DNA from 3 places in the Shewanella donghaensis genome. Region 3 is predicted to be linked to each of the others. Evidence: predicted binding sites of a transcription regulator. Region 3 holds the regulator's gene; each other region holds the start of a gene.
What was found. Region 3 encodes ArgR, which controls arginine synthesis, uptake and breakdown. Its sites were predicted from a motif close to ANTGAATANNTATTCANT; they were not measured.
Positions count from the first base shown of each region.

Region 1 (4,292 bases), 650 kb from region 3:
CTACCCACATTTGAACGCAACGATGCGTACATGTCAGCGGTTTGCTCTGCCATAATTACTCCATAAGTTACTTAATAAACGGTCACAATTATTTCCACAAGAGCTAGCACAATAGCGAGCTTCAAGGGGGTTGGTCAATGGATTCTACAATTTATAAATCAATGTTAATTCATAATATCTAAACGATTACATTTTATTTAATACAAGCTTGATAAATAAGCTTTTTCAGCAATTCAGCTGTCGGTGTTAGATATTCGAGGCCAATGTATTCATCTGGTTGGTGTGCTTGGTTAATACTGCCAGGTCCCATGACTAATGTTTGGCAACCTAATTGATTAATATAAGGTGCTTCAGTGGCATAATTCACCACTTCGGCCTGACTGTTAGCGAGTTCAGAAACCAACTTGGTCCAATAACTATCGGCTTTACCTGCAAATGACTCAGAGCCTGGGTATAAAGTGCTTATCTCTATGCTGCCAGGATATTGTTTATTAATGTCAGCTAAGTAGTTAATCACCATTAGCTCTAAATCTACGAGTTCAATGCCAGGTAGAGGACGAATATCTAGATGTAAGTCGCAGCAACCACAAATACGGTTTGCTGCATCACCCCCATGAATATGGCCAAAGTTCATAGTTGGGTAGGGCACACTAAATGCGTCCTCTCGATAGTTTTCACTTAAGTGTTGTTTTAATTTCATCAATTGGCCGATGACTTGATGCATCACTTCGATAGCATTAAGGCCACGAGCAGGATCGGATGAATGGCCACTGCGGCCAATGACTCTTATGCCTTGAGCTAAATGGCCTTTATGCATATATACCGGTTTTAAACTGGTAGGCTCGCCAATAATGGCATAATCGGGCGCTATAGAAGTCGATTCGGCAAATGCTTTAGCACCGTTCATGGTGGTTTCTTCGTCGGCACTGGCAAAGATATGCAGAGGACGCTTTAGTTCTGCTAATGGAATATCTTTTAATGCTTCCATGATCAGAGCAAAGAAGCCTTTCATATCGCAGGTACCTAAACCGTACCATCGATTGTCTTTTTCAGTTAACTCAAATGGGCTTTGACTCCATTGTCCTTCATCAAATGGCACTGTATCAGTATGACCAGCTAATAATAGTCCGCCTTTGCCTGAGCCTATTGTCGCAACGAGATTTTGCTTACCTCTGCTGTCGGCAACAGTACTTATTGTGCATTCAAATCCTAACTCAGTAAACCAAGACTGCAACAACTCAATAACTGCATGGTTACTCATATCTTGTTCTGCGTCTAAAGCACTGATAGAAGGGAGTGCAATTAGCTGTTTAAAAGCATCTTTCAATTCAGGTAGTGAGTTCATAAAGACCTTTTTGATATTCATTAATGAAATATGTATTCATTATTATTGCATAAGTAATATTTTGTGTTAGTCTAGCAAACAGCTAAGGTATTCACCATAACTTGATTAAGATTAAAGATTATTACTATGTATTTATTTGCGATTCAATTCACTGTAACAGATCCCAATATAAACTATCTTCGACGATAGTTTTAATCTCGAGCACCCTGCTCACGTATCAAATTTGTTTAATAGTTTACTTACTTAAAGACGACATAATAATGAAAAATATCGCAATAATTGGTGCAAGTGGTTATACCGGCGCTCAGATAACGGCTCTTATTGATGCTGAAGCTACACTGTCTATTCAGGGGTTATATGTTTCTGAAAACAGTTTAGACAAAGGCCGTTTGTTAGCGGAGCTATATCCTCCTTATCAACACATCCAGATTCCTCTCTCGCCATTAACGGCTGAGGCTAAACAAGCCATTGTCGATCATGCTGATGCCGTTGTATTAGCGACTGAGCATTCTGTCAGTTTGGAATTAGCCGCATTCTTTTATAAGCAAGGTTTAGCCGTATTTGATTTAAGTGGTGCTTATCGTTTTGCTGATACAGAGCAATATCCTAAATGGTATGGTTTTGAACATACTCAAGCAGAAGTACTTGCTGATGCGGTTTACGGTTTAGCTGAATGGAATGCTAAAGAAATTGCTAACAGTAAAATGATTGCGGTTCCGGGTTGTTATCCGACGGCATCATTAACTGCTTTAAAGCCTTTAAAACCATTTTTAACTGATGCTTATCCTGTTATTAACGCTGTCAGTGGTGTTACTGGAGCAGGCAGGAAAGCACAGTTACATACCAGCTTTTGTGAAGTTAGTTTAACTCCTTATGGGGTACTAGGACACAGACATCAACCAGAAATCGCCACTCAGCTAGGCCAAGAAGTTATCTTTACACCGCATTTAGGTAATTTTAAACGTGGTATTTTAGCCACAATTACCGTGCAGCTGCAAAAGGGTACGACCGAAGCTGATATTGCCAAGGCATATGGCGTCTATGATGACTCGCCACTGGTGAGCGTCAAGCATAATCAGTTTCCTAAAATTGATGATGTGGTACTAACGCCAAATTGTATCGTGGGCTGGAAGTACGATGCTCAAAGTAATTACCTTGTCGTTGCTAGCGCCATTGATAATTTAATGAAAGGTGCTGCAAGCCAAGGCTTACAGTGTATTAAAATTCACTTTGGTCTATAACAGGAGCCTTGATTATGTCTAATACTAACCCTGTTATCGTGCTAAAAGTGGGTGGTGCGCTGTTGCAATCAGAGCCTGGCATGGCTGAACTTATGTCAGTTGTCGCTGAAATGATGCAACAAGGACAAAAAGTTATTTTTGTTCATGGCGGTGGTTGTTTGGTTGATGAGCAACTTGAAGCCAACGGCAAACAAACCATTAAACTTGAAGGCTTACGTGTTACCCCTGCTGATCAAATTCCTATTGTGGTTGGTGCGTTAGCGGGTACATCAAATAAAATTCTACAGGCCGCGGCAATTAAAGCTGGCATCGTCAGTGTTGGCATGAGCTTAGCCGATGGCAAAATCGTTAATGCCAAAATTAAAGATGAAAAGTTAGGTTTGGTTGGTGAAGTATCACCAAATGACCCGAGTTATTTAAATTATTTACTGTCACAAAACTGGCTACCAATATGCAGCTCAATCGCCATATCCCCAACGGGTGATATGTTGAACGTGAATGCAGACCAAGCGGCAACCGCGTTAGCTAAGTTAGTGTCTGGCCAGCTGGTTTTATTATCAGATGTTCCTGGTGTATTAGATGCTAAAGGTGAGCTCATCACACAGCTTAATCAGCAACAAATTGCTGGGTTAATTGAGCAGGGTGTTATTGAGAAAGGAATGAAAGTGAAAGTTGAAGCAGCACTTGAAGTTGCTCAATGGATGGGGAAAGCGGTTCAAGTTGCATCTTGGAAACAGCCTCAACAACTAATTGCATTAACTAACGGTCAGTCCGTTGGAACCCAAATTCAGCCTTAGGAGTTAAAACTAATGGAACATTTATTATCGATTAAAGATTTATCGCAAACCCAGCTATTAGATTTACTGGCTTTGGCTAAAAAAATTAAAGCTAATCCTGCTGACTACAATCAGGCGCTTGCGGGTAAAAGTGTGGTAATGCTTTTTGAAAAACCGTCATTACGTACTCGTGTCAGTTTTGATATTGGCATTAATAAGTTGGGTGGTCATTCAGTTTATTTAGATCAACAAAATGGTGCATTAGGTAAGCGTGAACCAGTATCCGACTTTGCGACCAATATTTCTTGTTGGGCTGATGCGATTGTGGCGAGAACATTTTCACATACAACGATAGCGGCTCTTGCAGAGCATGCATCTGTTCCAGTGATTAATGCATTGTGTAATTTATATCATCCTTGCCAAGGCTTGGCTGACTTCCTGACATTATCTGAGAAATTTGATGATGTCAGTAAGGTTAAATTAGCCTACTTAGGTGATGGTAACAATGTGACACACTCATTAATGTATGGAGCTGCTATCTTAGGTGCAACTATGACAGTAGTTTGCCCTCCTGGTCACTTCCCTGATGGACAAGTGGTTTGTGAAGTTCAAGCATTAGCAGCTAAGCATGGTGGTGAGCTTATTCTAATATCTGATGTCAGTGACATGGGTCCACAAGACGCCATTTACACAGATACGTGGATTTCCATGGGCGATACAACACCTATGGCTGAAATTGAAGCGAAATTTAAACCTTATCAAGTTAATAGTGAATTAATGAATAAGGTGGGTGCCAATTACTTTATGCATTGTTTACCAGCTTACCGTGAAGTGGAAGCAACGGCGGAAGTGGTGGATGGTGAAGGTTCACTTATCCTCCAACAAGCAGAAAATAGAATGCATGCACAAAATGCTGTATTGGTTACTTTG
Region 1 covers NZ_CP041783.1:3,459,664-3,463,955, forward strand. The annotation lists gene ppc (phosphoenolpyruvate carboxylase) at 1-53, opposite strand, end outside; gene argE (acetylornithine deacetylase) at 194-1,345, opposite strand; gene argC (N-acetyl-gamma-glutamyl-phosphate reductase) at 1,606-2,586, shown strand; gene argB (acetylglutamate kinase) at 2,601-3,383, shown strand; gene FPK91_RS14875 (ornithine carbamoyltransferase) at 3,396-4,292, shown strand, end outside.
Region 1: argC (N-acetyl-gamma-glutamyl-phosphate reductase) is a predicted target of ArgR. The motif match lies at 1,369-1,386, and genes of this name have one in related genera.

Region 2 (4,292 bases), 500 kb from region 3:
AAGCCCATTTTCCCAGAGCTATGGTTTGAAATATATCTCACTGGATCAATGGCTTCTCGGGTCGGACCCGCTGTGAGAATAAGTTTGTAACCGGCTAAAGGTTTCTCTGCAGGAGAAAATAATGCGACTAATTGCTCTGCAATGTGCAACGGTTCTTGCATACGACCAGGGCCGACTTCGCCACAGGCTTGATCACCGCTAGCAGGTCCCCATACGGTAATGCCTTTACGTTTGATGTTGGCAATGTTTTCTTGGGTTGCGAGGTTGCGATACATCTGTTGGTTCATTGCCGGGCAAACAATAATTGGCGCTTCAGTCGCAAGACACGTTGTGGTTAACAGTTCATCCGCCATGCCTGCATTGATACGGGCAATTAAATTAGCCGTTGCAGGGGCAACGATAACCACGTCAGCCCATCTTGCTAGCTCAATATGGCCCATTGCCGCTTCAGCAGCTGGATCGAGCAAGTCAGAGGCTACAGGATGCCCAGAGAGGGCTTGAATCGTCAGTGGAGTAATGAATTGCATTGCGCTTTGGCTCATTACCACACGCACATCAGCGCCGCGCTCTTTGAGACGGCGTATTAAATCAGCACTTTTATAGGCAGCAATACCACCACCAATGCCTAGAAGGACTTTTTTATTTGTCAGCATGTTTAGCTTCATCCTGCTAATCGCGTTATTGCGGCTAAGATATCACAAACTGCATTAAGGATGATGATCCGAATTTAAAAATATAGACCATAATAAAGTGCTAAGTGTCACAACATAATGTGTGGGACTCTCATGGATGACAATAAACAAGGAGTGTTTATGGCGATTAAAGATTGGCCTGAGGGAGAAGGACCAAGAGATAAGTTATTACACCTTGGTGCAGGGCACTTATCTGATGCTGAATTATTAGCCGTTTTACTCAGAAATGGCATCGCCGGACATAATGCTGTGGATCTTGCTCGCGATATGATTAGCCAATTTGGTGGATTAAGGGCATTATTTTGCGCGCCATTGGATCAAGTTTGCCAATTATCAGGTGTTGGACCGGTAAAATATGCACAATTACAGGCTGCATCGGAGATTTCTAAGCGAATTTCGCAAGAAAATATGCGTAGAGGGCAAATTTTGGTAAATCCTGATTTAACTCGGGACTATTTAATGAGACAATTGGCAGACCGATCCTATGAAGTGTTTGCATTATTATTGTTGGATACCCAACATAGAGTGATACAATTTGTAGAATTATTCCGCGGAACGATTAATTCAGCATCAGTCTATCCACGTGAAGTGGTAAGCTTGGTGTTGGAAAAAAAAGCTGCGGCAGTCATAGTGTGTCATAATCACCCGTCTGGCATTGCAGAGCCAAGTCAGGCAGATCGGCAAATTACTGACAGATTAAAAAAAGCCTTATCTACAATCGATGTTTCTCTTTTAGATCATATGGTTGTAGGCGATCAGGAGATAGTTTCTTTTGCTGAACGTGGGTGGATAAATTAAACAACGCTTGATCTTAGTTTTGTTATCGTGTATAAAATGCGCCCTCTTTGTGCCTCGGGCGACGGCCACACGAGGCACATAAATGCTCGAGCGTTTTAAAATTGTTTTTGGAGAAGATTGACATGTCAAGAGTATGCCAAGTTACTGGCAAGAAGCCTATGGTTGGTAACAACCGTTCGCACGCTAAAAATTCGACTCGTCGTCGTTTTTTACCTAACCTACAAAACCACCGTTTTTGGTTAGAAGAAGAAAAACGCTTCGTGCAACTACGTGTATCTACTAAAGGTATCCGTATCATCGACAAAAAAGGTATTGAAGTTGTTGTTAAAGAACTTCGTGCCCGCGGCGAGAAGGTATAATAGAAAATGGCTAAATCTAAAGGTAATCGTGAGAAGATCAAATTAGTATCTAGTGCTAAAACTGGTCACTTCTACACTACTGAAAAAAATAAGCGTAACATGCCTGAAAAAATGGAAATCAAGAAATTTGATCCAGTTATTCGTCAGCACGTTATGTATAAAGAAGCTAAAATCAAGTAATTGATTTTGTTACTTTTAAAAAAGTCCCTATATGGGGCTTTTTTTTGCCTGAAATAAATGTAATCCAGATCCCTGCACCATCCTATTCAATCCGTTATGATTTTCTTCTTGTATCCTTAATCAAAACTTTACAGCTATAGCGCCATTATTAGGCTCTATCGTCCTCATATTGTCATTTATGGGTTCTATATTGCCGCCTTAAATAACTGGCAGTTAAAACTTATCTTTGTAAAGCGCTGCTACCTTTTAAGTTTTTCACGCTTAATCTTTGATGCTAAAAGTAAAAAAGTGTTACCAATGCAATAAAATGCTTTTAAAGTGAATTTAAATGCAATATTATTGCGTAATTATATTGTTGGTAAGTTTATTACTGACATTTCTGATTGATTATTTGTTTAGGGGTTAATGTGCCTTTAAGAACCACAGAGCTGGTTGATGGTTTCCGCCATTCAGCACCATATGTAAACGACCATCGCGGAAAGACCTTTGTTGTCATGCTTGGCGGCGAAGCTTTGCTACATAATCAATTTAGGGGCATTTTAAACGATGTAGCTTTGCTGCACTCGTTAGGGATTAAAGTGGTATTGGTTTATGGCGCAAGACCACAGATTGATCATGCACTGAAGCGTGAAGGGATTGAGCCGACCTACCATAACGGTGTGCGTATTACTGACGAAGATTCCTTAAGAGTGATTAAGCAAGTTGCAGGTTCAGTGCAATTTGATATCACAGCTAGACTTTCTATGAGCCTTGGCAATACGCCGATGCAAAATGCTCAGATTAATCTTGTGAGCGGTAATTTTGTAATCGCACAACCATTAGGCATCGACGACGGTGTTGATTTTTGTCTAACTGGTAAAGTTCGCCGTATTGATACCCGAGGCCTTGAACGTCAGCTCGATAATAATTGTATTGTGGTAATGGGGCCTATGGCTGTTTCCGTTACGGGTGAATGTTTTAACCTCACAGCTGAAGAAGTCGCGACCCAAGTGGCGATAAAGCTTAAAGCCGATAAGATAATTGGTTTTAGTAATACTCACGGTATTTTAGGTGAAGATGGCGAGGTTATTGCTGAACTAATGCCTAATGGCGCGCAAACCATTTTGGAAGAAATGGCATTAGCAGGTAAATCTTGCGTCGGCACCATGGCATTTTTAAAAGCCAGCATTGATGCTTGTCGTAACGGTATTCCGCGTTGTCATTTGGTGAGTTATTTAGAAGATGGCACTTTACTGCAAGAGCTGTTTTCTCGTGAAGGCATCGGCACTCAAATCGTTACTGAGAGCGCAGAACGATTAAGACGTGCCAACATTGGTGATATTGGCGGGGTGTTAAACCTTATTCGTCCATTGGAAGAGCAAGGTGTTTTGGTTCGTCGCTCCCGTGAACAGTTAGAAATGGAAATTGAGCAATTCATGCTCATTGAACGCGATAATCTTGTCATTGGTTGCGCAGCGTTATATCCCTTTGAAGAAGATAATGCCGGTGAATTTGCCTGCTTAGTGGTACATCAAGATTATCGTGATGCAGATAGAGGCAGTGTATTACTCAATAACATTATTGGTCAGGCGCGTGTTAGAGGTTACTCAAGGTTATTTGCTTTAACGACTCGCAGTATCCATTGGTTCTTGGAACATGGCTTTAATATTGTTGATGTTGAGCAACTGCCTAATGCGAAAAAGAAGTTATACAATTTCCAACGTAACTCAAAAATTCTGGCGTTAGATTTATAAACGCTATTCAGTATAAATACTAAAATAATGCCATCGTGAATTGTTATTTACGATGGCATTTTTGTGAGTGTAATGATTGAAGGCGACAGAAATTTTATTGGTCATGTGTTGTAGGCTGTATGATATAGATTGAGCATTAAATATGTGAACCATAGAACAAAAAATAAGTGGATAGAAAATGATTGAAGTGGAATTGGCAGGATTGACCAGTAACGGCGTGTTCAGTTTTTTGGGTATGCTGCTGGGGTTGTTAGCACTGAGTGCTTTTATCTGGTTTAAGAAGCTGCCAAGTAATGCTTTGTATGTCAGCTTTGGCATCATTCTATTTTTATTTATGTTGTTCTTGTGGACACTATATAAAACCACTAATAGCCAATTATCGATAACCCAAGTTGATACTCAACAGGCTTCTTCGTCCGTGTCGCCCCAAGTCCCTGAAGTGACATTATCAATTCCACTTTATAGCCAACAATTACACGCTAGTGAAGTACTTTGGCAGCAAGCACAGTTCATCGACGTAAGCATTGACT
Region 2 covers NZ_CP041783.1:3,612,458-3,616,749, forward strand. The annotation lists gene coaBC (bifunctional phosphopantothenoylcysteine decarboxylase/phosphopantothenate--cysteine ligase CoaBC) at 1-653, opposite strand, end outside; gene radC (RadC family protein) at 813-1,490, shown strand; gene rpmB (50S ribosomal protein L28) at 1,613-1,849, shown strand; gene rpmG (50S ribosomal protein L33) at 1,856-2,029, shown strand; gene argA (amino-acid N-acetyltransferase) at 2,437-3,762, shown strand; gene FPK91_RS15625 (PH domain-containing protein) at 3,941-4,292, shown strand, end outside.
Region 2: argA (amino-acid N-acetyltransferase) is a predicted target of ArgR. The motif match lies at 2,347-2,364, and genes of this name have one in related genera.

Region 3 (4,292 bases):
AACAATTAACACCTTACAAAGGCGCTTTCTCACGCATTTTTATTTGTAATGGTCGACTCCACAATATCCAGAATCAGCAACAAACAGAGGCTATAGACAATCCATCGATTAATACATCGATGACATTCGCCCCCGAAAAGCGCTTGGAAGATTTTGACCCTATAGCAATGCAGGCTCTGTTTGAGTCAAATACCATTACCCCTATGCTGTGGTTACAACATCTTGTCAAACTCGCCAATGGTAAACAACCTTGTATTATCAATATACTCAGCGCACGCGTTGGCAGTATTAGTGATAACCGTTTAGGGGGTTGGTATAGCTATCGCGCCTCCAAGGCCGCACTTAATATGCTAATTAAAACCACCGCTATTGAATACGCTCGCCGTGCTAAAAACGTTAAATTAATCGCGTTCCATCCGGGCACCACAGACACCGCATTATCCAAACCTTTTCAGGCTAACGTGCCAAGTGGAAAATTGTTCTCCACTGAGTTCGTGGCGTCGCAATTACTTAATATCAATAAGGCGATTAAAGAAATGGATAACGATAAGCATAGAGATGAACAAGCTGATTTAGACAGTATTAGCTTCGATGGACAAGCCAGTTTTATTGATTGGCAAGGTAAACAGATCAGTTGGTAAAAGCAGCTTGCTATAAACAGTTTTTGGCACTGTGATTTGATGAAAACACCGTTATTCATCATTAAGCACTAAGCACTAAGCGACACAAACAAAAATGCGAAGCCTGAGGCTTCGCATTTTTAATGGTAAAGATTAAATCACTAAGCTCAACTTACTTAACGAACTCAACACCAAGTTTGATATCTGCGTTTAATGTATCAAGCATTGCATCACGTGCATTAGCTTCAAATGCGCTAACGTCACCGTATGCTAATACTTTTTCTACGCCGTTCTTACCTAGTACAACAGGTTGTGCGAAGAATTCTGCATGTTCACTGCCGCCATCTACGTAAGCACATTCAACAACGTTAGCTTCGCCTTGCAAGCCGCGAACTAAAGATAGACCAAAGCGACATGCCGCTTGACCCATAGAAAGAGTCGCGCTACCGCCACCGGCTTTAGCTTCAACAACTTCAGTACCTGCATTCTGGATACGTGTAGTCAGTGCTGCAACTTCTTCATCAGTAAAGCTTACGCCTTCAACTTGAGAAAGAAGTGGAAGAATAGTCACGCCACTGTGGCCACCGATAACGTTGATGTTTACATCAGCAACGTTTAGACCTTTAAGATCAGCGATGAAAGTTTCAGAGCGGATAACATCCAGTGTAGTCACACCGAATAAACGGTTTTTGTCGTAAACACCTGCTTTTTTAAGTACTTCAGCAGCAATAGCCACTGTAGTATTAACCGGGTTAGTGATCACACCAATTAATGCTTTAGGACAAGTCGCCGCTACTTTTTCAATAAGGTTACGTACGATACCAGCATTGATATTGAATAAATCTGAACGATCCATACCAGGCTTACGAGCAACACCAGCAGAGATAAGAACAACATCAGCACCAACAAGTGCATCAGTAGGATCTTGACCAGCAAAACCAGTCACTTCAACATCTGTAGGGATGTGGCTTAAATCGACAGCGACACCTGGTGTAACAGGAGCAATGTCATACAGAGACAACTTTGAGCCTGCAGGAAGTTGAGTTTTTAATAGTAAAGCTAGGGCCTGGCCAATACCGCCAGCAGCACCAAGTACAGCTACTTTCATAATTATCTCCAATAACGTTCTAGTGTTTAACTTCTCAATTTATGATTCGCAGTCTGTGACATAGATCATATTTCTTGTGGCGTCACATTACTGCATCACGAGCATAATTTCAATTATCCCTTAGTAGATCCTTATTCTATGATATGTATAAAAATAGTGACTATTTAGGTACCTAAAGCTCAGAGTGAATTTTTATTCACGAATTTAGCTTATTTCTTGACTTAGTTCGTTTAACTATTCAAAATGAGCATGTTTTTTGAATATAATCTATTCTTTTTGAAAATTACTATAAGACGAAAAAAATATGCCAGCGACGAAGAATCAGGATGAACTTGTAAAGACGTTTAAGTCGATTTTAAAGGAAGAACGCTTTGGTAGCCAAAGTGAAATAGTGAACGCGCTGCAAGGTGAAGGTTTTGGCAATATTAACCAGTCAAAAGTCTCTCGTATGCTTAGCAAGTTTGGTGCTGTTCGAACCCGTAATGCTAAGCAAGAGATGGTTTATTGCTTGCCTGCTGAATTAGGTGTGCCAACTGCCGGAAGTCCAGTTAAAAACCTGGTACTCGATGTTGATCATAACCAAGCGATGATAGTGGTAAGAACCAGCCCTGGTGCTGCACAGCTTATTGCGAGATTACTCGACTCAATAGGCAAGCCTGAAGGTATCCTGGGTACGATTGCCGGTGATGACACTATCTTTATTTGCCCATCTAGTATCAAAACTATTGACGATACGTTAGAAACGGTTAAGTCATTATTCGGTTTTACTGATTAGCAGTTGCAGATAACAACCCGATAATTATTATTATTTCAGTTTGAAGCTAAATTTACTTTCAAACTGAAAACAAAAAAGCAATGCCGAGGCATTGCTTTTTTTTATGGCTTATTCTTATTAAAAATTAACTTTATATAACGTCATTTTTAATAAAAATTGCTTTAAATTAATCGCGTGCGTAGTTTGCTAAAAAATCCAGCGAAGGCGCAAAGAATGATGAACCAGCAACAGCTTTAGTAAACTGCATTAGGTGATCATGATTACCATGACCATCCCCATGTACCATACTTCGAAGCATTTCTTCAAAATTGGTTGGAGTACGGCAAGTAGAAATAAAGATTAGCCCTTGTTCTTTAAGCGAACCAAACGGCATACTTTGTCTCAAGATTTCCATCGAGTTACCTTGATCATCTTTAAGGTTTACACGCTTAATATGACTGGTTAATGGCTTATCTTCAGAAGCATATTCAATATCATCTTGCTTGGTACGCCCGATGATATCTTCTTGTTTCTTCTGCGGTAAACGATTCCATTTACTCAGGTTATGGGCAAATTTTTGCACATGGATATAACTGCCACCTTTGAAGCTAACATCTTCTTCACCCACTAAAGCCACTTCTTGACGATTACGGCCTTTCGGGTTTTCAGTGCCATCAACAAAACCAGTAAGATCACGGCTATCCATAAAGCGGAAACCACGTTCTTCTTCAATTAGCTCAACTAAGCCTTCAAACATTTGGTTAATTTCGTTGGCCACCAAATGCAGGATATCGTAGCGGTCACAACGGATATGGATAAAAAGATCATACTCAATCGCTGGCGCGTCACGGTTACCTTCTTGCATTGCAGGAAAAGGACGTAAATTATTTGGTCGCTGGTCGCTAAAAAGGGTATCCCAATAATTGGCGCCTATTGCAACGAAGCCGTTGAAAGCACTATCAGTATATTGATCAGTGAGTTCATAAATATATTGAGCAACATTAGCTAAGCAAGGGCGTAATTGAGCTTCGATACCGTCATTTGCATTAAACATCAAGTAGACACTATGCAAATTACCTTCAGCACAAACACCTAACTGTTCGCGTGGCATATTTTGAGTTTCCATGTTGGAATCAATCACCTTTATCAAATATAAGATTATTTGATTGTAAGGTAATTGAGCAATTAATTCCTTGTGCTCAAGACCAATTATTTACCAATTTTGATATTGGTCACTAAAAAATGACTAATGGATGTGGTGCAATTGATAAATTTACTTTTTGACCTAATGTCAGTTCGGTTAATTGACTTCGTACTTCGAGCGTTTGTTGTCCTACCTTAACCCAATAATGACAAATTGTACCGAGGAAACGACGCTCAACAATTTCACCATGACCTTGAGAAGCAGGTTGAAGATCAATTTGTTGCGGTCGAAGCAGCAATTGCCCTTGATAATTTGATGCTTGGCTAACGGGTTTAGTGCTTTCAATCAGCCCCAGAATTGATGACACCTGCAATTGGCTTTTAACCGTTACAGTTAAGTAATTACCTGCCCCTAAAAACTCAGCGACATAACGCTCTTTAGGTTCGCCATATAATGTTTCAGCCAAACCATGTTGTATGATGGCGCCATCTTTAAACAATGCTAACTTGTCAGCAAATACAAAAGCTTCATCTTTACTGTGGGTAACAAATACCGCACTCACATTACGCTGCTTTAGAATCTGTCTTATTTCTAACATCATTTCATTTCTGACTTGTGCATCAATGTTAGAAAAAGGCTCATCAAGTAGCAGCAATTCAGGCTCAT
Region 3 covers NZ_CP041783.1:4,113,110-4,117,401, reverse strand. The annotation lists gene FPK91_RS17565 (SDR family NAD(P)-dependent oxidoreductase) at 1-641, shown strand, start outside; gene mdh (malate dehydrogenase) at 793-1,728, opposite strand; gene argR (transcriptional regulator ArgR) at 2,033-2,503, shown strand; gene FPK91_RS17545 (Dyp-type peroxidase) at 2,670-3,608, opposite strand; gene FPK91_RS17540 (ABC transporter ATP-binding protein) at 3,718-4,292, opposite strand, start outside.